DNA from 4 places in the Pseudoalteromonas sp. SR41-4 genome. Region 4 is predicted to be linked to each of the others. Evidence: predicted binding sites of a transcription regulator. Region 4 holds the regulator's gene; each other region holds the start of a gene.
What was found. Region 4 encodes sigma-54, which starts transcription at its own class of promoters, with help from an activator protein. Its sites were predicted from a motif close to GTTGGCACGNNNNTNGNNT; they were not measured.
Positions count from the first base shown of each region.

Region 1: the regulator sigma-54 is predicted to act here: its motif matches at 1,932-1,950, upstream of dps (DNA starvation/stationary phase protection protein Dps).
Region 2: the regulator sigma-54 is predicted to act here: its motif matches at 3,301-3,319, upstream of H5180_RS10245 (EF-hand domain-containing protein).
Region 3: the regulator sigma-54 is predicted to act here: its motif matches at 3,646-3,664, upstream of H5180_RS14690 (TorF family putative porin).

Region 1 covers NZ_JACJEI010000006.1:105,718-111,492, reverse strand. Annotated here, with positions in the region: gene H5180_RS06780 (HPP family protein) at 223-642, shown strand; gene corA (magnesium/cobalt transporter CorA) at 727-1,683, opposite strand; gene dps (DNA starvation/stationary phase protection protein Dps) at 2,021-2,545, shown strand; gene H5180_RS06765 (methyl-accepting chemotaxis protein) at 2,668-4,335, opposite strand; gene H5180_RS06760 (DUF2237 family protein) at 4,790-5,155, shown strand; gene H5180_RS06755 (SulP family inorganic anion transporter) at 5,428-5,775, shown strand, end outside.
Region 2 covers NZ_JACJEI010000010.1:62,775-68,549, forward strand. Annotated here, with positions in the region: gene H5180_RS10230 (sigma 54-interacting transcriptional regulator) at 1-1,022, opposite strand, end outside; gene H5180_RS10235 (hypothetical protein) at 1,025-1,567, opposite strand; gene H5180_RS10240 (HAMP domain-containing sensor histidine kinase) at 1,569-3,038, opposite strand; gene H5180_RS10245 (EF-hand domain-containing protein) at 3,354-3,581, shown strand; gene H5180_RS10250 (hypothetical protein) at 3,604-3,831, shown strand; gene H5180_RS10255 (EF-hand domain-containing protein) at 3,942-4,178, shown strand; gene H5180_RS10260 (EF-hand domain-containing protein) at 4,191-4,427, shown strand; gene H5180_RS10265 (amidohydrolase) at 4,548-5,775, shown strand, end outside.
Region 3 covers NZ_JACJEI010000018.1:10,201-15,975, forward strand. Annotated here, with positions in the region: gene H5180_RS14670 (AsmA family protein) at 1-1,296, opposite strand, end outside; gene H5180_RS14675 (hypothetical protein) at 1,535-1,954, shown strand; gene H5180_RS14680 (helix-turn-helix transcriptional regulator) at 1,963-2,163, shown strand; gene H5180_RS14685 (hypothetical protein) at 2,312-3,475, shown strand; gene H5180_RS14690 (TorF family putative porin) at 3,765-4,442, shown strand; gene H5180_RS14695 (aldo/keto reductase family oxidoreductase) at 4,585-5,478, opposite strand; gene H5180_RS14700 (Bor/Iss family lipoprotein) at 5,708-5,775, opposite strand, start outside.
Region 4 covers NZ_JACJEI010000039.1:13,868-19,642, forward strand. Annotated here, with positions in the region: gene lptA (lipopolysaccharide transport periplasmic protein LptA) at 1-360, shown strand, start outside; gene lptB (LPS export ABC transporter ATP-binding protein) at 357-1,082, shown strand; gene H5180_RS20995 (RNA polymerase factor sigma-54) at 1,149-2,645, shown strand; gene hpf (ribosome hibernation promoting factor) at 2,674-2,961, shown strand; gene ptsN (PTS IIA-like nitrogen regulatory protein PtsN) at 2,966-3,418, shown strand; gene rapZ (RNase adapter RapZ) at 3,607-4,449, shown strand; gene H5180_RS21015 (HPr family phosphocarrier protein) at 4,478-4,750, shown strand; gene mgtE (magnesium transporter) at 4,875-5,775, shown strand, end outside.

The sequences.
Region 1 (5,775 bases), on a different contig from region 4:
GTAAATATATCTCCAGTGGCTATAAATCTAAACCAGCTGATGACCAAGCTAAAAACTATTCCTATACAAAAAACCAAAGCCTTGATCTTGATAAAGTGCAATAAGAAAAAATAAGGCTAGAATGATTAATAATATGAGCTCTGGATAATCCATCTATCTCCAGTAGCTATTTTAGTAAACCTTTTAACCAAAGTTCTAGTTAGTGATTTCACGGGAGCCAAAATGAGCCAAACAGTTGCAGATTTAATGACATCAGATCCATTTGCCGTAAGTGCAGAAAACACCCTACACGACGCACATAATCTAATGAAGGAAAAAAATATCCGCCATATTCCCGTAATTGATAACAATGGCGAACTAGTGGGTATGTTGACACAAAAAATCATGATTGCCCAAGTGATGAATATTATGGCTAATTACAGTCCTAGCGCACTTGAACGAAAGGAAAAACAAACGAAAATACACACTATTATGGCAACCGATTTTGCCACTGTACTAGCAACCCAACCACTGCAAGATGTTGCTCGGTTTTTTGTTGATAACCGCCATGGTTGCATGCCTGTGACCACTGAAAAAAATAAACTCGTGGGTATACTTACCTCGTCCGACTTTGTGCGCCTAGCGGCCGCTTTATTATCTTAATGCAAGGTGATAATAAGACCGCTATCCGTATAAAATGAATATAAACTCGTATAATAGTGTATGCCAACTAGTCATTGGCACACACTACAGCCAGCCTTTGTGTTTAAAAAATAAATAAGGGGCAAAGCCCGATAGCAACATAATGCCAATTGCAAATGGGTAACCCCATTCCCATTGCAGCTCAGGCATTATATTAAAGTTCATCCCATATACACTGGCTACTACGGTAGGTGGTAAAAAAACCACCGAAGCAATAGAGAAGGTTTTGATAATTTGATTTTGTTCAATGTTAATAAAACCTTGTGTTGAATCCATCAAAAAGTTCACCTTATCAAACAAAAAGGTACAGTGAGACATTAGCGTATCTATATCAAGTACAATTTCTCGTAGTGATTCACGATCCTCATTTTGTACACCTAAACGACGTATTAAAAACGAAATATTGCGCCGCGTATCCATTAAACACAAACGCACTTTCCCATTCGCATCCTCTAAACGCGCGATACGACTAACCGCTTCTTCTAGATCAGAGTCATCTTCTTCTAGTACATATGCACTGAGCTTCTCTAACTGATGATGCATATCCTCGAGCATATCAGCATGGTTTTCGACTTTTTGATCGAATAATGTAACCAATAACTGTTTTGGCGTATCACACATTACTTGACCTTTACGTGCTCTTAAGCGTAACAATCGAAAGTCAGCCAGCTCGTCATCGCGAATGGTCAGCAAACAGTTATCCTGTAGTAAACAGGCAACTGTTACCGTATTAAAACGTCCTTCATTGGGCGACATAAACAATGCATGCACATGCAAGCCTTCATTGTCGATAAAACATCGCGATGAAGCTTCAATCTCTTGCACATCCCCTGACTCAGGAAAAGTTATATTGAGCGTTTTTGCGAGCGTATTTCGCTCATCTTCCGTTGGGTTGATTGTGTCAATCCAGTGTGCATTTCTGATTGATACTTCAAGAGAGGTATCGGATGAAGGCTCTAACTCTTTGATCACCCCCTGCTCGATAGAAAAAAATCTCAACATGCACTTCTCCTTTAATAACAAGATGAGTTGAGTATATGTAAGTGATGATTAATCAACAATGACAATACACTCCTGCATCTCAGTTATTATTAATAGTAAGCAATTCGCTAACACGTAACAGCACCTTTTGTTTTGCAGATTTTACAAAAAAGTGCATATTTTTCATGGCATATCAAAGAAAGCTTTCATCCCCCTCCTTTGAAAAAAATACAAAACATTAAATATCAGCAACTTAAAAAACAATTTTTATCGGCACAACCATTGCTTTATATAAACTAACGCATGTTCATAGACTTTATTAGACGCTGTGAACATTCCTTATAAATCAGGAGGAATAATGAGTAACAATAACGAAACAAACAAAATCGCTGAATTTACTGCCCCAGGTATGAATGAAGAATCTGCAAAAAATACCATTGCTACACTTGATAACCGCATGGTCGCACTGATCGATTTACAATTGACTCTAAAACATATTCATTGGAATGTAGTTGGCCCAAATTTTATTGGCGTGCATGAAATGCTCGACCCTCAGGTTGAAGTGATCAGAGCAATGACCGACACCATCGCCGAGCGAATCGCTACGTTGGGCGGAGTTCCAGTTGGTACTCCAAAATCGATAGTTGATCGTCGTTCATGGCAAGATTACTCAATTGGTAAGGGCTTGGTAAAAGATCACTTAGTTGCGCTTGATAAAGTATATAATGGGATTAATGGCGATCACCGAAGTGCGATTGGCAAGCTATCAGAGCTCGATCCGGTATCTGAGGATATGCTAATTAGCCAACTTGCCGATTTAGAACAGTTTCAATGGTTTGTGCGTGCACACTTAGAGTCGTCAACGGGCAAACTCAGCAGCTAATCTAGCGGTTTTGTGTTCAGTTTAAACTGACTAATTTATATTTAAAGTCAAAGATCGGGCTATTTAAAGCCTGATCTTTATTTATTACTGATCAACAATAATATCGCCACTTTTTGTTTATATTAGATCTTAAACTGACCTACTAAATTGCCTAAACTCTCCCCTCGACCAGCTAAGTGATGACTAACTGATGAGGTTGTTTTAATTGAACGTGTTAGCTCATTAACGATTTCTTGAATCGCAAAAACGTTACGGTTAATTTCCTCAGTTACACTACTTTGCTCTGTGGCAGCTGTAGCTATTTGCGTGCTCATATCGTTAATTGTGGTAACCGAGCTGGTTACCGCCCCTAAACTTTCAGAAATTGCGCGAGATGACTCAACTGAGCGATTGCAGCTTTGCTGGCTTGCCAACATTGCCTTTACCGCTGCTGTGACTAGCGTATGTAACTCATTAAGCATTTCATTAATCTCTAACGTGCTCTCTTGTGTACGACTGGCTAAACTTCTCACTTCATCAGCTACAACCGCAAAACCACGGCCTTGCTCGCCAGCCCTTGCAGCTTCAATAGCCGCATTAAGGGCCAATAAGTTAGTTTGCTCAGCAATGCCACCGATAACACTTAATACACTGTTAATTTTTTTAGATTGTTCACTTAATGAATTAACCTGTTCAGCAGCTTGATTAATCTCACTCATTAAATTTGAAACTTCTTCTAAAGAAACATCTACACATTTTTGAGCATTGGCAACATCTTGCGTGGCTGACTGAGTTGATACCGCCACTTGTGTGGTATTTTGCGCGACTTCCTGAGATGTTGCTGACATTTCGGTGATCGCCGTTGCTACCAGCTCAGTTTCATGATTATGGTTTACTAACTGATTTTCAATTAACTGTGTTTGTGTATTGATATCATTTGATGAATCTTTTACATCACGAGTTACATCTGCCACATTGGTGATAATGCTATGTAGTTTACTAACAAACACATTAAATGAATTACCCAATTGACCAATTTCATCATTACTATGCACTTCTAAGCGCTTAGTCAGATCACCTTCGCCTTTTGCTATATCATCTAAGTTTTGCACCATATTTTGGATAGGCTTTACCATATTGTTTGCCGCAATTAAGGCAAAAAACACCGTCAACATCACCCAAAATAATGCAATTAATAACAGGGTCGTTACTTTTTCATTCATATGAGCTTGTATTGTTGCTTGGTACTTTGTTAGCTCAGCTTCAATATCATCCATATAAGCGCCCGTTCCTAGCATCCAATCTGTACCAGGAACCATCGCTGCATAACCCATTTTTTCAACTAACCCCGTTGTATTAGGCTTTTGAAAATCATAATAAAAAGCACCGCCACCTTGTCTTGCTTGCTCAAGTAATCCAACAATTATTTTTTTACCATTGGGATCGGTCATGGCTATTTTATTTTGCCCTTCAATTGCATCACCCAATAGAGCATGGAAAATACTAACGCCTTTTGTATCATAGATAAAAAAGTAACCATCTTTGCCAAAAGTGAGATCTCGCAATGCATTTTTTGCATCTTCTTTAGTCCCCTTGGCTAGTTCGTAATTAATTATTTGGCGGCCTATCTCAACCTCAGTTGCTAATAAACTTTCTTTGTCAGCAATTAATTTTGTTTTAAACGATACAAAATTTTGCTGCTGATTTTGATACTCTAAATAATATGAGCTGGCCATTAAACTAATTAAAAGCAGCGTGAGCGGCAAAATAGCTAATAGCAACAGCTTGTTTTTCAGACTTAGATTACTCATTTTTCCTCACGTGTAACAATGTAAAGCTCCATGGTATTGATACATCGAGAGCTTATAAAAACTGTAATTATACTGCCAATTACAATTAAGTGTTTATTTGAAATCAGAAGCTATTCAAATACCATATTCACATATATATAGATTCTGGATATAAGACAAACGTATAATAGCTGCAAGTTACCATAATAAATTTTTACTAGTACAGTAAACGTAAAAATTGCAAGCCAACTAAAACACAATTGCACAATAATTACACAGCAAGCAACTATAAATGAATATTGAACTGATTTTGGCCTCGCCATTAGTTTGATGAACTGACGTTTAATATTTTTAATGGCTATGTTATTTGTGATCTCCATGCTATCTATCAATATAAGCTTTTCATCCACCACGTTTTCACATAGTCTGAAGCAGACTGAATGTAAAACAATACAAATTATAACAAGGTAGTTTTATGAGCAATCAATTAAATGTATTAGGTACGCGCTTGCATTTGTGCTGCGGGAATACAGGCTACACTCGAGAAGGGTTTTGCTATGTCCCTGCATCTGATTTTGGTAACCACAGTGTATGTGCCATCATGACTGAAGAATTCTTACAGTTTTCAAAAGCACAAGGCAATGACTTGATAACGCCTAATCCAATGTACGATTTTGCAGGCCTAAAGGCTGGTGATAAATGGTGTTTATGTGCCGTGCGCTGGCACCATGCGGTTGCTGAAAACGTAGCTCCGCCGGTTATACTTGAGGCCACCCATGAAAAATCGTTACAAGTAGTCTCTCTTGAAGTATTAAAGGCTCACCAATACTCTGCACGTTAAAAGTTTCCAATAGGCATTTACACACTCTAAGATAAAGCCATTGCGCTGGTTTTATCTTATTCACCATCTAGTATGATATTAGCAATGTGATAACACCAACCAGCTAATATCGCTCAACCTTAAACTTTTTCATCAGACTTAACACTCAATCAAAAGCAGTCCTAAGCCTAAGTATCTGCTATTTATTAAAAAAATCCTCACCCCTGAGCTATACTTGTTAATATATTAAATTTACTATCCAAGTGTGCTTACGATTAAATAAGGAAACTTTAGTGCTGTCGCGTTTGTATGATTTTATGCCGGGTTTAAACACTTTACTTCATTATGAACGAAAGTGGTTTGCTGATGATGTGAGGGCTGCATTATCCGTTGCCGCCGTTGCTCTACCTGTTGCTATCGCGTATGCACAACTTACCGGGGTTAACGCCGCTGTTGGGCTATATTCATGCATATTACCCATGATTTTATATGCCTTGTTTGGTACTTCCAAACAATTGATTGTCGGACCCGATGCTGCAACATGTGCGGTTATTGCTGCGGTGGTGACACCACTTGCAGCTGGAGACAGTGTTAAACACTGGCAACTCGTTGTAACTATGACCGCGATGACCGGCTTTTGG
Region 2 (5,775 bases), on a different contig from region 4:
GCGAAACGCTTTTCTTTTTGATCCATACGTTTAGCAATGGTAGCGCTAAAATACTGTGCTAATAAACTAACGTCTTCTCTGCGCTCACACAGTGGTGGCAATTTAAGATTCACAACATTTAAGCGATAGTATAAATCTTCGCGAAATTGCTGATTAGCAATCGCATCAGGCAAGTTTTTATGAGTTGCTGATACAATCCGCACATCAATTGGAATTTCTTCTTCAAAGCCCACAGGGCGAATAGTTTTTTCTTGTAATACGCGCAGTAACTTAACTTGTAAATTAAGTGGCATATCACCGATTTCATCTAAAAATAAAGTACCGCCTTGCGCTTGCTGAAATAGCCCTTGGTGGTCTTTAATCGCGCCCGTAAAAGCCCCTTTTTTGTGACCGAATAGTTCTGATTCGAGTAATTCACCCGGTACCGCACCACAGTTTATTGCGACAAACGGACCTTCACTAACATGGCTATGTTGATGAATAGCATTAGCTAGTAACTCTTTACCTGTACCACTGGCCCCCGAGATCAGCACATTGACCTGAGTCGGACCTAGTAATTTAACTTGCTCAAGTAAATGCAGCATAGCACCACTGCGGGTCACTATATTGCTGTTTGATGCGCTTTCATCGGCACTGAGACCATGAATTTCAATCGCTTTTGCTAAACTATCAAATAACTCATCTTTATCTACCGGTTTAGTAATAAAGGCAAAAATACCTTGCTTCGTCGCTTCAACAGCATCAGGAATAGACCCATGAGCTGTCATCATCAACACTGGCAGCGCTGGGTAGCGATTTTGTAACTGACGGTGTAATGCCATACCATCCATTTCATCCATGCGTAAGTCTGTAACCACAGCATCAAACACATTATTTTTTAATAACTGTAGCGCAGCGATACCGCTTTCGCAGGTAGTCACTTTATAGCCTTTAGATTCTATGCGAATAGCCAATAGTTTTAATAAACTTGCATCATCATCGACCAGTAAAATTCGCGCGCCTTGGTTTTGCTCTGTTGACATAATTACTGCTCCTTAGTTTCTTCGCGTAGTAATAGTTGCTGCTCGATGGCTGCCAGTGATGACAGGGTTTCTTGCATTTTATTATTCAGCGCTTGCTGCTGTTTTTTAGCGTTGATCTGCTGTTTTATTTGTTGTTTTTGCAGCCATAAATACTGTTTTATATCATCTGGCCAATAATAAGCTTGATCCAGTTTTAGCAGCTGCGTTAATACTTTTTCCGGTGCTAATACATTATTTTTGCAACTAAAATCAAAATAATTCTGAAGCTCTTTAGCACCAATATAAACCGTTTTACTCGCTGCCACTTGAAAACCACCGCACGACTTTGCATGCCAACCAATGACCGTTTCGGCAGGTGCATACATAGGATCGGTTTTCGGCCTAGGTTTCGGATTTGGTAAACTATCCCCTTGTGGTGTAGTCACCTTACCCGCTTGTTCAGCTTCAGGGTTGCTTTTATTTACTGGCTGCTCAGTTAACTCACACCCTGCGAGCCCTAAGGTTGTAATGCAAACCACTAAAATGGCATTTAAACGCACGCCCATGCTAATTAACTCCTTGGTTTTTATTGGTTGGAGGGATGATTGGGATTTGAATTATAAAACGACAGCCTTGTGGCTCATTATGCTCAACGTGTAAAGTACCCATCAATTGCTCAACAGACTCTTTTACAATGGTAAGCCCTAAGCCACTACCTTGAGCGGTTATATCTTTAGCATTCTTACCTTGATAAAAGGCACTGAATATATGTGATTTCTCTTGCTCTTTAATACCGGTGCCTTGATCGCTAACGCTCATAGTCAAAGTACGACCAGCTAATGACAGAGCAATATTGACCGCCTGTCCTGCTGGTGAAAACTTTAAGCCATTAGAGATCAACTGAATTAAGATCATTTCAACAAGCTCTGCAGCAATTTCCAGTGGTTGCTCGGGTAACTCACAATGCCAACATAAGCTTTGCTTACGCGCCACTAAACGATGTTCAAAATGGCTGTTTATCTTGGTTATTAATTGCGAGAATTCCAGCTCACTTAAGTCTTCTTTGCTGCTGCGAATCGCATTGTAACTAAGTAAACTATCGATCATAGCGCGCAAACGCACCATGCTCTGGGTAATTAACGCCAACACCGCTTGCTGCTCTTTGTTAATTGGCCCAACGATTTCATCGGCGAGTAAGTCAGTACCCTCAACCATTGACGCTAATGGAGTTTTCAATTCATGGGTAACATGGCGTAAAAAAGTATCTTTTTGTTGCTCTAATTGATGCAACTGCTCTTGCACCCATTGTAATTTATTTCCTAGTTCAACCAACTCAGCAGAGCCTTGTACAGCTATTTTTTGTTGCCAATGACCTTGCCCAAGCTTATCAATAACCGACGTTAATCCTTTTAAGCGACCACTTATACGCCATAAAAAACCACCACCTACTAGTAAAGTTAATGGGATAAGTGCTATTAACCAATTGATAAATGAGCTTTGCAAAGCTTTTAACTGTTGCTGATTTTTAGTTATTTGCAGCTCATTTTGATCTCTTAGCCACACCGTTTGACGCGCAATTAATTCACTCACAGGAATAAACAATTGCGCATCTTGTTGTCCTTCAGTAACGAGTTGAGTATGCGCTAATTGCAATACCTGTGCGAGTTGCTGCCATTGCTTAATATACTCCCCCGTAGAACTTATAAAAGTTAGTTCATCAATGCTTTGTAGTGATGATTGCCACTTATCAACAATCAATTCATCGAGTGATTCGCTTTTCAGCACCCAGTTTTGTCGCGTTGCGCGCTCTAAGCTATTGAGGTCTTGCTTAAGGTTATTAAATGACTTGGTAATTTGATAATTTTCACTGACGATTTGCTGAGTTACTGCTAGCTGTTTATTCAGCGCATTTAAAAATACAATCACTACCAGTGATAATGGCAGCAGCGATAACAAAGTACTAAACAAAAACTGGCCTATTAAATTGGGTCGCCAACTAAGTAATGCACTGTACTTTTTAGCGAATGAGGCCACTATCGCCACTCCTTTAGTTAAAAGTCTGATTATGGAAGGTGTTACTTATACACTAGCTGAATCAATAAGAATAATGAATAAGGCGAACTGTGTAGCGCTATATAAAGCGACTGACGCTAAATTGAAACAACTTAACCAACTGTTTTTTAAAAACTTAATGAATACCCGTTAAAAGTTGTTGCAAAAAAGACACACTGCTCGGTCATTTTTTCCCACTTATTATCATGCCAAAAAATTAAACCACTGATATTTATACAATAAAAAAATTGGCATCGTTCTTGTAATATCCGTATCAACGACTGTTTATAAGGAAATAATATGAAAATATTAACACCGCTGTGCTTATGCACCAGCCTACTGCTTAGCTTTAACAGCTTTGCCATTGATGTCGAGGCCACCTTCGCAGAACTTGATAAAGACAGTAATGGCACATTGAGTGAAGCAGAAGCATCTGAAGATGCGGTATTACACGAAAGTTTTGAGCAAATTGACAAAGATCAAAATGGTCAAATTTCATTTGCTGAGTTTAAACAATTTTTGCAATAAATTTCCCAAAGGAAACACTGCTATGAAACAACTTATCGCCGCTTTTTCACTGATGTTTTTAGTCATTAGCGCCACTGTTTTAGCATCACAATTAAATGTTAAGTTTGCGCAATTAGATACCGACTCTGACGGACAAATTTCATTACTTGAAGCCAAGCAAAACAACACGCTATTAAAGCAGTTTACTGATCTTGATGATAATAACGACGAGCAATTATCTGAGCAAGAGTTCGCAAAGTTTAAATTTTAAAAGGCTTTAAAGTATTTGCCATAATCCCGGAGGGAATGTGTAAACGGATTTAATGTTGGGATTTAAATTATGGCAAATGCTTTATTCTTTTTGTTGGTAGGATGTAAATAATGAAAATCATATTAATAATATTAAGTGTGTCGCTAGCCACTAGTTTTAGCGCAATGGCACTGGATGTAAAACAACGTTTTGATCATTTAGATAGCAATAAAGATGGCTATTTAACGCATAATGAGCTTGAACCACAACCACAATTGTTGAGTAACTTTAAACGTTGGGACAAAAACCAAGACAATAAAATTTCCCTATCTGAATTTAAGCGTTTTTTAACTAATAATCTAGATTAACGAGTTTCCCCAATGAAATTTTGTACACAACTGGGACTAAGTTTGTTATTTGTCAGTAGCTGTTGCAGTTTTGCAACAACTGATAATATAGCAGAACAATTCAAAAACTTAGACCGCGATAACGACGGTCTTATCACGCGTTCAGAGTCAGCAAAAGATCCTGCCCTGTGGTCTCGTTTTAAAAACTATGACCGCGATAAAGATGGTAGATTATCACTGTCTGAATTTACTCTATATGCAAATAAATGAATAGCTAATTCATCAGCATAGTTGAAATGCACAACGATAAATAATTTATTATATTTAATTTGCAGACTCAGTATTCTCTGTTACTGTTTAACTAACAAAAGCAGAAAAAGAATTCTAACAATGAAATGCTTACTCGCCTGTTTAATCACTTTATCTTTACCTGTGCTAGCTGATACCACGGTGATCTACAATGCTAATGGTTACACTCCAACTTACAGTGGCCAATTACAGCAATTTTCTACACTGGTTATTAAAGATGGCAAAGTAGTAAAAGTAGGAGACGATAAACTAAAAGCGAGTTTCCCTAATGCTGCAGTATTTGATGCCGAGCAACAAACCTTATTACCTGGTTTAATTGACGCCCACGGTCATGTGATTGGACTTGGTAATAATTTAGCGCAACTCGATTTACGTGGCAGTACGTCGATTGCAGAAATACAAAAAAAGCTTGCTGTATTTGCTAAAAATAACCGGGGCTGGATTATTGGCCGCGGTTGGAATCAAGAACTGTGGCCTAATAAGCAATTTCCTACTGCTGCTGACTTAGATAAAGTTGTCAAAGATGTTCCGGTGGTGCTTTCTCGTGTCGATAGCCACGCGATTTGGGTTAATAGCAAAGCGATGGAGTTAGCCAAATTAACACCCACAGTACAGTCACCAGCAGGTGGTGAAATTATTCGCAACCAAGCAGGTCAACCTAGCGGTATTTTTGTCGATAAGGCCGAAAGTTTAATTACTGCACATATTCCTACGCCATCTGATCAAGACGTAAATAATGCCTTAAATCAAGCTGGTCAACATCTGCTCAGCTTAGGTATAACCTCAACCCACGATGCTGGGATTGATAAACAAACATGGCAAGTTTACAAGCAAAGAGCTGAACAAGGCACCTTACCGCTGCGCATTGTTGCAATGCTAAGTGCAACAGATCCGTCCCTTGAAGATATGCTCAGAGCCGGTCGCTATAAAGATCTTAACGATTTCATGTCTATTCGTAGTGTAAAAATATATGCTGATGGTGCGTTAGGAAGCCGTGGCGCCGCACTACTGGCCGATTATGCAGATAGAAAGAATCACCAAGGTTTAATGCTCGAAACTCAACAAAAATTAGAACAGCTGTACACATTGAGCTTTAACCATGGTTTTAGCGCCAATACCCATGCCATCGGTGATAAAGCAAATCATATTGTGTTAGATGCCTATCAAAATGTATTTAAAAAAACCGGCGGGATTTTACTACGTAACCGTATAGAGCACGCACAGATAGTTGATCCAGCAGATATTCCTCGCTTCAAAGCACTTAAAATCATTCCATCAATGCAACCGGTGCATGCAACTTCTGATATGC
Region 3 (5,775 bases), on a different contig from region 4:
GGCTTGTTTCGCATTAACCGTTACTGTGCCTTTACCATTACCTTCGTAGGCGGCAAACTTATCTAGGCTGATTTTTGCTACGCCTTTGTTAAGGTTTACAGTGAATTGATTAGCACCAAGTTTGATTTCATTTGCTTTTAAGCCACTTGAACGGATCACCACATTCGCATCTAAGGCATTTAAGCCACTTAAATCCATTTTTGTGTCATCCCATACAATTGGTTTGGCTGGCTCGTCACTTTTAGGTTCTGGTTTATCTGCTGGCGCTACCACCTCAGGTAAGTAAGGATTTAAGTCCAGCATACCTAAATCGATGTCAGCATTAACGGCTAAACGCTTACCTAAATTAAGCTCGCTTTTTCCTTTGATCTCTAATGCATCAAGAGTGGCGACTAATTCAGCTAGGTTGAACTTATCACCTTGCATACGCATTTTGCCGCTAACACTAAATGCATTAAAGGCGCTTTCTTTAGCGTTCAGCTCGACTCCCTGCCATTTAGCAATGTCTTTTACTGAATCACCACTGAGCGCTAATTGACCTTGAATATCTTTACCTTGACCGGCTATTAAGCCTTTAAACTCAACATCAACTAACTTTGAAGTGACATCAGTTGTCACATTAAATGTATCACCTTCTATTGCTTTAGCTGGGTTATCAACTGTTACATCAAGCTCAAAGCGCTCTTGCATATAAGTGATCCCACCTTTTACTTCGAGTGATTTATGCAGTGAAGGCAGTAAAATAGCTAATTCTAAATCGCTAATTTGCTGTTTAGCTCCCGTTTGACCATCTAAATAAGTAAACGACCCACCATATATAGCTACTTCACCTAATTGAATATCAAAGTTTTCAGGTAGTTTGACTGCCTCACCTGCTTGAGTTTGCTGCTCAGGTTTCGTAGCTACTGCATCAAATAACTGCCAGTTAGCTTTACCATTTTTATCTGTTTCAAGCAGAATGTTTGGTTCATTGATCACAAACTTTTCTAGTTTAAGTTCACCACCAAATAGCGAAAACCAAGGAATATGAACTGCAAGTTGCTGCATGCTTGCCATATCTGCACGTGAGCCAGTTTTCATATTGGCAAAATGCACATCTTCAAGTTCAAGCTTCAAAGAAGGAAAAACGGATAATGTTTTATCGCCTTTAATAGTTAAAGTACGCCCTGTGGTTTGCTCAACCTGCTCAGAGACTTTATTAAAAATGGCATCGGTTGGAATTAAAAACGGTGCAGCAATAATTAAAGCAACAAGCAATAATAATATGACACCAATAACTTTAAATAAGGTCTTCATGATGGTCCTTTCAAATGTGCAAATAATGTTCTTATCATAGCGGGAGTTAGCATTAAAATCATTGTGCAACGAATAAAAATGCTATTCCCTGCATTCTACATTGAATATATGAATTGTGACTGAAATATTTTGATACCTTTAGGTTACAAAAAACAACTTGACCAAATGATACCCCAAGGTTACATTGATACCTGTAGGTTACAAAAATATAAATTAACACTTTCACAGGATGGACTTTATGAAACAACAAGATATTAAAACCGAAGAAAAATTTATGAACCAAAACGCATGGTTTTCGATCTTCATGGGTATAACCTTACTAATTATTAGCGTTTACCCCATGCTTAATCACACATCAGCACCGCTGCTGTTTTTAGGAAGTGCTGCTTTTCTTGGTTCATTTTTTATGTTTGTGATCAGAGGTGGCTTTACATGGAAATTAAGTTACCGCCTGACTTATAAAGATGAGTATTTAAATACTATAGACACGATAGCCTATAAACATGTTGTACTCGCTCTGCTGTTTAGCATGGGGGCGATATATTTAGCTTCAGATAACCTTGCTGTTGATGTAACACACAGTACCATGGCCACCTTTTACTTAGCTGTTATGAGTTTGGTATATGGCTTTTCAATTTTTTGGCAAAGCCGTGATTAGGAGGTAATGTGCAAAACCATATAGCTGAATTTCGCAAAGCCGCTGGGCTTTCACAGCAAGAGCTAGCCGATGCTATCGCCGTTTCACGCAAAACAATCAGCACGGTCGAAACATCACGCTTTACACCTTCAGTGATCATTGCATTGAAGATAGCTCGGCAGTTTGAAACTACTGTGGAGCAGTTATTTTCACTTGAAGAAGCAGATTAACCCCTTTAAATGCAATCTTGTGCAGATTTAACTTATCAAGATTGCATCCCCTGTATTCTCCGGTATGATGCACAGCCCTGTTGTTTTAAGACGTTTTGCGCTAAAATTAAACAACTGAAAAATGTATTTAACCGGAGTACCATCAGGCATGAAAAAATTGCTCATTTCACCTTCACAAATGGCATTAGGCGAACAAGAAGGCCATATTTATCAAAATATTCTAAAGCAGGCTTCTGAAATCAGCTTAAACCTGATGGCGGTGAAAATAGAAAATCATCCTGAAGACTTCTTAGGTTGGTGCTATGAACTACTTAATGCTAGCCGTGACCGTATTAATCATGACTTACTCGAAACCAATCAATTACCAATTTTAAAAAAGCTTAATGACTTATTAGTTTCAGCAATTAGCTTCTTACAATTGAAAACATTACGCGTAGCACCTTGGCCTGTAGTTAGTGTATTTATAGAGCAACATAAAGATGTGTTAGCCCTTGATGAACAGTTACGCCTTGCCAACTATATAGCTGGTATTCGCGAGCAATCACTGAAAGAGATGATCCCTGAAGATTTATTAGCATTTAGTGGCAAACATACTTCTGCACTGGATCCAAGTAGTTATAATTTTGATGTTGAATGGTTTAGCTCTACTAAAAGCGCCAAAGCTTTTCATCAAATGCTTGCCGACCTGCCTGCATTATTTGATGAAGCATTAGCACATATACCTTTAGAAGGTGAAGTAACTGAAGCTGATTACCAAGAATTTGTGGTCAAATATTTAAAAGCCTTTACTGATAGCAATGAAAAGCCAACTCTTGCACCGGCAACTCGTCTATTAGCAATGCGCCGCCCAGATGTTTTTACACCAATTAATAACACCCGTTTAGATGCACTTTGCTCAGCATTGGCTATTACTAAATTAAATAATCGTGACTTTGCGCGTTATTGGCAGGATATTGTCCAAGCAGTTCATGGTATGTCTTGGTTTAAAATGGCAAGTGGTGACAGCGAGCTGGATCAACAACTTGTTGCAATCAAAGCGTTAATTCCGTGCTTTTTCTATCACGCAGACAAAAACACGCCTGAAAACTCTAACTACATCAAGTTATTGAGTAAACCAAAGCGTACAACAACCACTGGCACTAGAAAAGTGCGTCGTGGTAAAGAGTCTGCTGAAATACTTGTTGATCGCGCACTTGCTGCTGACGATATGCCTGAGCATATTCGCGCAAAGCGTGATTCAATTATCAGCGAAGTACAAAAAGGCCGTGGCGTGAACGAAACAATCAGCCTAATGCGTACTATTTTTGGTTAAACCACAGTAAAAAATACAAAAACCCGCTGCAACTGAGTTGTGCATGCGGGTTTTTTTACGCACCAATAAAGTGCGCAGGCTTCGTAAAAAACAATCTCCTCCTTTCACTATAAATATTTATACCTTTGTTTATAAAGTAATTTAAATATAAATTATTGCTTTTCATTTAACTTGGCACAAGCAGTGCAATTATCCTGGTAGACAACTAAAAATAGGATCCGCAATTATAGACTGCAATCTAATTAATAATTGCGAGCCAAAAAATCAGCATAACAACAGGATACCAAACATGTTAAAACTAAAATCAGCAATTGCGATCAGCACACTTGTACTCATGGGTGCAACATCTACAGCAGCATATGCAGAAGTAACAGCCAATGCCGCAGCAACTTCAAACTACTTATGGCGTGGTCAAGAACAAACCGGTGGTGATGCTGCAATTTCAGGTGGTATTGATTATGCCAACGAATCAGGTTTTTATGCTGGTACTTGGGCTTCAAATGCAAGCTGGGCCGATGAAATGACCTACGAGCTTGATCTCTATGCTGGTTTTGGTGGCGATATTAATGAAAATATGAGCTACGACGTTGGCTACATCTATTACGCTTACCCTGATGCAGCTTCTGGCGCAGACGCTGATTTTTCTGAAATTTACGGTAGCATCAGTATGGGTGGCTTTAGCTTTGGCGCATCAGTTCTTGCAACTTCAGCCGCAAGCGGTGATGGCACAGACTTTGGTGATTCGTTATACCTGACTGCAGATTACGGTTTCGCAGTTGGTACTAATGGCACTGAAATGGCTTTACACTTAGGTCACTACTCTGGTGATTTTATTGGTGATGACGATATCATCGACTACGGCGTATCTATCTCTAAAGATGGCTTCACTTTTGGTCTATCTGATACCGATATGGATGACAGTGATATTAAGGCTTACGTTGCTTTTTCAATGGACTTTAGCCTATAAAAAAGAATGTGTTACTTGCTGCAACACTAAGGGCCGTAAGGCCCTTTCTCGATCTTGGTAAGCGGTAAAAGCGACTAAGTTCAGATTTTATGTCAAGACTTACCCTAAACTCAGACTGCTTATAGCTTAAAACTTACAACTCCTATGGCACACTGTGCCCTGTTGAACCCTGCCAAATACGATACCATTGTTCACGACTGAGTTTTAACTGCTTAGCGGCAACAGCCGATTTAACACGCTCAATGTTGCCAGTACCCAGTACCACTGATGGGGAACTTGGGTGCATTAATAACCACGCGTAAACCACTTGATCAATAGAACTTGCACCAATTTCGCTGCCGACTTGCTCAAGTACTTGACGCAGGCGAATCGCTTTTTCATCATTTTCTGCAAAAATGCGACCGCCAGCCAAAGGTGACCAACACATAGGTTTAATATCAAGTAACTGACATTGGTCTAAACTACCATCATCAAGTGCTTGCATTTCATACGGTGAAAATTCAATTTGATTGGTCACCAATTCAAAATCAAGACGCGACTGCAATAAACTTAGTTGTGATGGCGTAAAGTTTGATACACCAAAATCGAGTACATCACCATTTTGCTTAAGAGTAGTGAATGCCTCAGCTACTTCGTCTGCATTCATCAAATAATCAGGGCGATGAATAAGTAATGCATCTAATCTATCGGTATTAAAATGCTTTAACGATTGCTGTGCTGAGCTAATAATATGTGCGGCACTCGAATCGTAATGATTAGCTTGGCCTGCTAATCCTAAGCTTGCAAAAGCAGGTTTAATACCACACTTGGTAATAATTCTAATCTCATCTCGAATACTTGGCTTTAAAGCCAAGGTTTTACCAAACTCTGCTTCACAGCCATATCCACCGTAAATGTCAGCGTGATCGGTGTGCCTTACGCCAGCTTCAATTGCTTGCTCGAGAAAAGCTAAACACTGTTGTGGAGTAATTTGCCAATCTAATAATCGCCAAAACCCTAGTACTAGTTCGTCAATTTTACGCTCTGCGTTGTTCATTATTATCTCTCAACTATTTGGTGCACGACGCTAAAAAATGCCAGCCTCTATACGAATGGACTATATTCTACTAACTTAATATACTTTTAATAGAGAGAAGAAGATAATATATCCAGCATAGAAAAAGCACCCATTAAAAAGTGAGTGCGATGCTAACTATATGATTGAGTTAAATAAGGTTAAGGTACTTAACTAGTACAACTTTAACATGATCTTTGATTATTAAAAATTACTGCACTTTATACGGTACCTGTGCACAACTCACCTCAACTGTTTTTGGGTACCAAATAGGCCCAA
Region 4 (5,775 bases):
GGTAACCGCCGTATCAAAGCGGATCGACTTGAAGTCCATAAGCGCGAAGATTTAGGCAATAACAAACAATTGCTTGTTGCAACTGGTAACCCTGCTTACTTTGAAGAAAAACAAACTGATGGCACAATAATGAGCGCCAGTGCTGATGAAGTCCGTTACGATGTCGCCAAGCGCTATTTAACGTTAATTGGTAATGCACAAGTCACTCAAGCAGGTCAAAAAATTAATGCCAAAAGCATTACCTATGATATGGACCAACAGCTGATCAGTGCTGAAAAAGGCGCAAGCTCAAACGATCGCGTACACACTATTTTGGTACCTGTTGACAGTAAAAAAGACAAACCTAAAGGGCAGCCATGAGTATATTAAAAGCTGAATTTTTAGCAAAAAGCTATAAAGGTCGCCAAGTTGTAAAAAGCGTGGGTTTAGAAGTTAGCGCAGGCAGCATTGTTGGCTTACTGGGTCCTAATGGCGCAGGTAAAACCACCACTTTTTATATGATTGTGGGTTTAGTACCTAGCGACAAAGGTAAAATAAGTATTGATGATAATGACATCACTTTACTGCCAATGCACAGTCGCGCACGGTTAGGGATTGGCTACTTACCACAAGAATCATCCATCTTTCGTAAGTTAACTGTTTATCAAAACCTGATGGCTATTTTAGAAACTCGTAAAGAGCTGAATAAACAAGCCAGAGAAGAAGCACTAGACAGCTTACTTGATGAGTTTAGCATTCAACATATTCGCGACAGCCAAGGTATGGCATTATCTGGTGGTGAACGTCGTCGAGTTGAAATTGCACGCGCTTTAGCCGCAAATCCAAAATTTATCTTACTTGATGAGCCTTTTGCTGGCGTTGATCCTATTTCAGTGTTAGATATAAAGAAGATTATTGAACACCTTAAAAACCGTGGTATTGGCGTACTTATTACCGACCACAATGTACGAGAAACCCTTGATGTTTGTGAAAAAGCCTACATAGTTTCTCATGGGGAGTTAATTGCATCAGGTACCCCTGAGCATGTACTTGCCGACCAAACAGTCCGCGATGTTTACCTGGGCGAGCAATTTAGGCTATAAAGCCACGCTCGGCTAAGTATCTGCTAGACTTAACGATGATAACAATAAAAGGATTGTTAGAGATACATGAGGCAATCACTCCAGCTGCGCATGGGCCAGCAACTTACAATGACACCACAGCTGCAACAAGCAATTCGCTTATTGCAACTCAGTACATTGGATCTCCAGCAAGAAATTCAAGAAGCACTCGACAGCAATCCATTGTTAGAGCTAGAAGAGCATGAATATTCAGACGACACGGCTGGTAAAAACGAACAAAAACAAGACAACGATGACTTAACTGTTAGTGCATCAGCAGACGACAAGCCCAGCGAATATGAACAAGAAAGTAGCGAAGCATTAAGCAAAGAGACTTTAAGTGACGAAATGGCTATGGACGTCACCTGGGACGAATACATGAGTGCTGCGCCAAATACGTCATCCGGCCCAATGCCTGAAGATGAGTCAATTTATCAAGGTGCTTCAACTGAAACCCTGCACGAATATCTGATGTGGCAATTACAGCTCACACCTTTTAGTCCAACCGATGAAGCTATTGCCATTGCGATTGTTGAAGCTGTTGACGATTCAGGTATTTTAACCTTGAGCTGCGAAGACATCGCAGAGAGCTTAAATCAAGGTAATAACGAAGAAGAAATCGAACTAGACGAAGTGCAAGCAGTGTTAAAACGCATTCAGTTATTTGACCCTGTTGGTATTGCTGCGCGCAGCCTACAAGAATGTTTATGTATTCAATTAAATCAATTTGATCCTGCAACTCCTTGGATTAGCGAGACTAAAATGATTTTAACTGATCATATCGATTTATTAGCTAGTCGTGACTATCGCACTTTGATGAAAAAGACTAAGCTTAAAGAAGATGAGCTGAAAGAAGTAATGACATTGATCCACAGCCTTAACCCAAAGCCTGCGGATACTATAGTACGCGAAGAGTCAGAGTATGTTATACCTGATGTTTCGGTGAAAAAAATTAAAGGTCGCTGGGTGGTTGAACTTAATCCAGACAGCATGCCAAAAATTAGAGTGAACAGCCAATATGCGGCAATGTCACGCTCAGTAAAATCAAGCACTGACAGCCAATTTATACGTTCGCATTTGCAAGAAGCTAAATGGTTTATTAAAAGCCTAGAAAGTCGTAACGAGACGTTACTCAAAGTAACTAACTGCATTGTAAAACAACAGCAGGGATTCTTTGAGCATGGCCCTGAAGCAATGCGACCTATGGTACTAAACGACGTTGCTGAAATGGTTGAGATGCACGAATCAACAATCTCTCGCGTAACGACACAAAAGTACATGCATACCCCCCGTGGTATTTTTGAGTTAAAGTATTTTTTCTCAAGTCATGTAAGCACTGAGAACGGCGGCGAATGCTCTTCGACAGCTATTCGAGCATTGATCAGAAAATTGATCAGTGCAGAAAACTCAGCGAAACCATTGAGTGATAGTAAGATTGCAGATATATTGGCAGAGCAAGGTATCAAAGTAGCTAGACGGACTATTGCAAAATACCGCGAGTCGCTGGCTATTCCACCGTCAAATCAACGTAAAAGTTTGATTTAAGGCGTAAAATCACAAGAGGAAAATGCTTATGCAACTAAATTTAACTGGTCGTCACGTAGAAATTACTGATTCATTAAGAGACTATGTAAACAATAAGTTTGCCAAGCTTGAAAGGCATTTTGATCATATCAATAATGTCCATGTTATTCTTGATGTAGAAAAACTAAGCCAAAAAGCAGAGGCCACATTACATGTCAGTGGCGCTGAATTATTTGCCTCGACTGAGCACCAAGACATGTATGCAGCTATTGACGGACTAATCGATAAACTTGATCGTCAAGTAATTAAACACAAAGAGAAGCACGCTCGACACTAACACTATGAAATTAAGCTCACTTATTTGTCAGGACTGCAGTAAAGCTGCGGTCCTTTTTAATAGCAAAAAACGGATCATTGAATTTATAAGCCAATTGGCTCATGAACAACTCCCTCAGCTATCACAACAAGAAATCCTCAACGCACTACTATCGAGAGAAAAACTAGGTAGTACCGGTATTGGTCGTGGTATTGCTATCCCTCATGGCCGTATGAGTGGTGTTGAAAACCCGCTAGCAATAATTTTAGTGAGTGAATCACCGGTTGATTTTGATGCGATTGATAATCGCCCAGTTGATATATTTGTAGCCCTCATCGTACCAGATGGTGACAGCCAACTTCATTTGAAGACGTTAGCCACAATTGCTGATAAACTCAATAACAAAGATTTTTGTAAACAACTACGTAGCGCAAAAACAGACCAAGATTTGTATCATGTAATTGCAGCTCAATCGTAGTCATACCAATTGTATTGTATTGAATTAGAGAGTAATTATTGCAACAGGAAAATAGCTCTAGAACAAGGTGGAAATTATGAGATATAGTTGTTCTATATAAATAATTTTAAACAAAGTTAGTGGGTTATTTAACAAGCAAGAATGAGCATGTTTTTAATAAAATTGGTATTAAATGAAGGAGAATTTACATGGAGTTAATCATCATCAGTGGGCGTTCTGGCTCAGGTAAATCTGTTGCTTTACGTGTAGTAGAAGATCTTGGCTATTATTGTGTAGATAATATTCCAGTTAACTTATTACCGTCATTAGTACGCAGTGTCTCTGATAATTACGACAAAATAGCCGTCAGTATCGATGTTCGTAATTTACCGAAAGAGCAGGAAGAATTTAACGACATTCTTGAATACTTGCCTGGTTTTGCAAATCCGACGCTATTTTATTTAGACAGTGATGATCAAACCCTGATCAAACGCTTTTCTGAAACCCGCCGCTTACACCCATTATCTTTGGACTCTTTGCCACTGGATTTAGCCATCAAGCAAGAAAAAGTGTTGCTTGATGTATTAACTACTCGTGCTGATTTCATGCTTGATACCACAGATCTCAGTGTCCACCAGCTTGCTGAGTCAATCCGTGAAAAGATTTTAGGGAAAAAAGATAAAAAACTAATCATCACCTTTGAATCATTTGGTTTTAAGCATGGTATTCCAAAAGAAGCCGATTATGTATTTGATGCACGTTTTTTACCTAATCCACACTGGGAGCCTGAGTTAAAACCGCTCACAGGCCTGGATCAACCAGTAAAAGATTATTTAGCCAGTCACAGTATCGTGCAAAAATTCACTTGGCAGATCCAAACCTTTGTACAAACTTGGTTACCGCACTTAGAACGTAATAACCGCAGTTACTTAACAATTGCTATTGGTTGCACCGGTGGTCAACATCGCTCAGTTTATCTAGCGCAAACTATAGGTGAAAGCTTCTCGATGAGCCACAGTAATGTGAAAATTCGCCATCGTGAACAAGAATAACAACTCACGTTTACAGTAAGGAATGTTGATGCGCTTAGAAGATACATTTTTAATAAAAAACAAACTCGGTTTACATGCTCGCGCAGCCAGCGTATTAGCGCAATTAGCTGTGCAGTTTGATGCCAGCATCACACTTCATCAAGATGACAAACAAGCCGCAGGCGACAGCGTACTGGGCTTAATGCTATTAGAAAGTAGCCAAGGCAAAGAAGTTAAAGTTGTATGTGAGGGCCCGGACGCTGAACCTGCTCTTGCAGCAATTGGTGAGTTGATCGCACAACGCTTTAACGAACAAGAATAGCTCGTAGTCAGTACCACTAAATTGCGTTAAACTGAATAAAGTCGTTAATTAAACAGACCAAGCGCGTTAATTATCGACAACAGTTACCCTACCTATCAAGTGTATTAATTTTTTAAGGACGCCAATGCCAGAAGCTTTTGAACAAGATTACCCACTACAACAACTAAAACAAGTGACCAAGTCACTTAACAGTGGTCAATTTGTTCAAGTAAGGCGTATGTTGGCAAAAACAGCTCCGTGTGACACCGCATTATTACTCGAGTCATCCCCGCATAAGATTCGTACCTTATTATGGCAACTGGTTGATCCAGATGTACAAGGTGACGTACTTGAAGAACTATCAGAAGATGTTCGTTTAGGGATCATTGCCCAAATGGAGCCGAAGCACATCGCTGCGGCAACTGAGGACATGAGTCACGATGATCTAGGGGAAGTACTACGTAGCCTACCTGATACCGTCTACAAAGACGTTGTTAGTGCCATGGACAGCCAAGATCGAGAACGTGCAACTCAAGCACTCTCTTATCAAGAGCGCTCTGCTGGCGCGCTGATGAACACCGATACAGTGACCATCCGCCCTGATGTCACTATCGACGTAGTACTGCGCTACTTACGTTTACGTGGTGAGCTACCAGAAGGTACCGATGATCTTTATGTTGTTGATAAACATAACTGCTTTATAGGTGCCATGTCGTTAACGACCTTGTTGACTAACTCGCCAGATAAAATCATTCGCGACTTAATGGATGAAGATTGTGAATCTATCCTCATTTCGATGGATGAAACCGATGTAGCACAACTGTTTGAACGTCATAACTGGATATCAGCCCCAGTGGTTGATGATAATGACCACCTACTTGGCCGTATCACCATCGATGATATCGTTGACGTTATCCGTGAAGACGCCGAGCATAGCTTATTAAGCCTAGCTGGTCTTGATGATGAAGAAGATACCTTTGCTCCGGTGTTAAAAAGTTCGAAAAAGCGCTCAATTTGGCTTGGCGTTAACTTGTTAACCGCGCTAC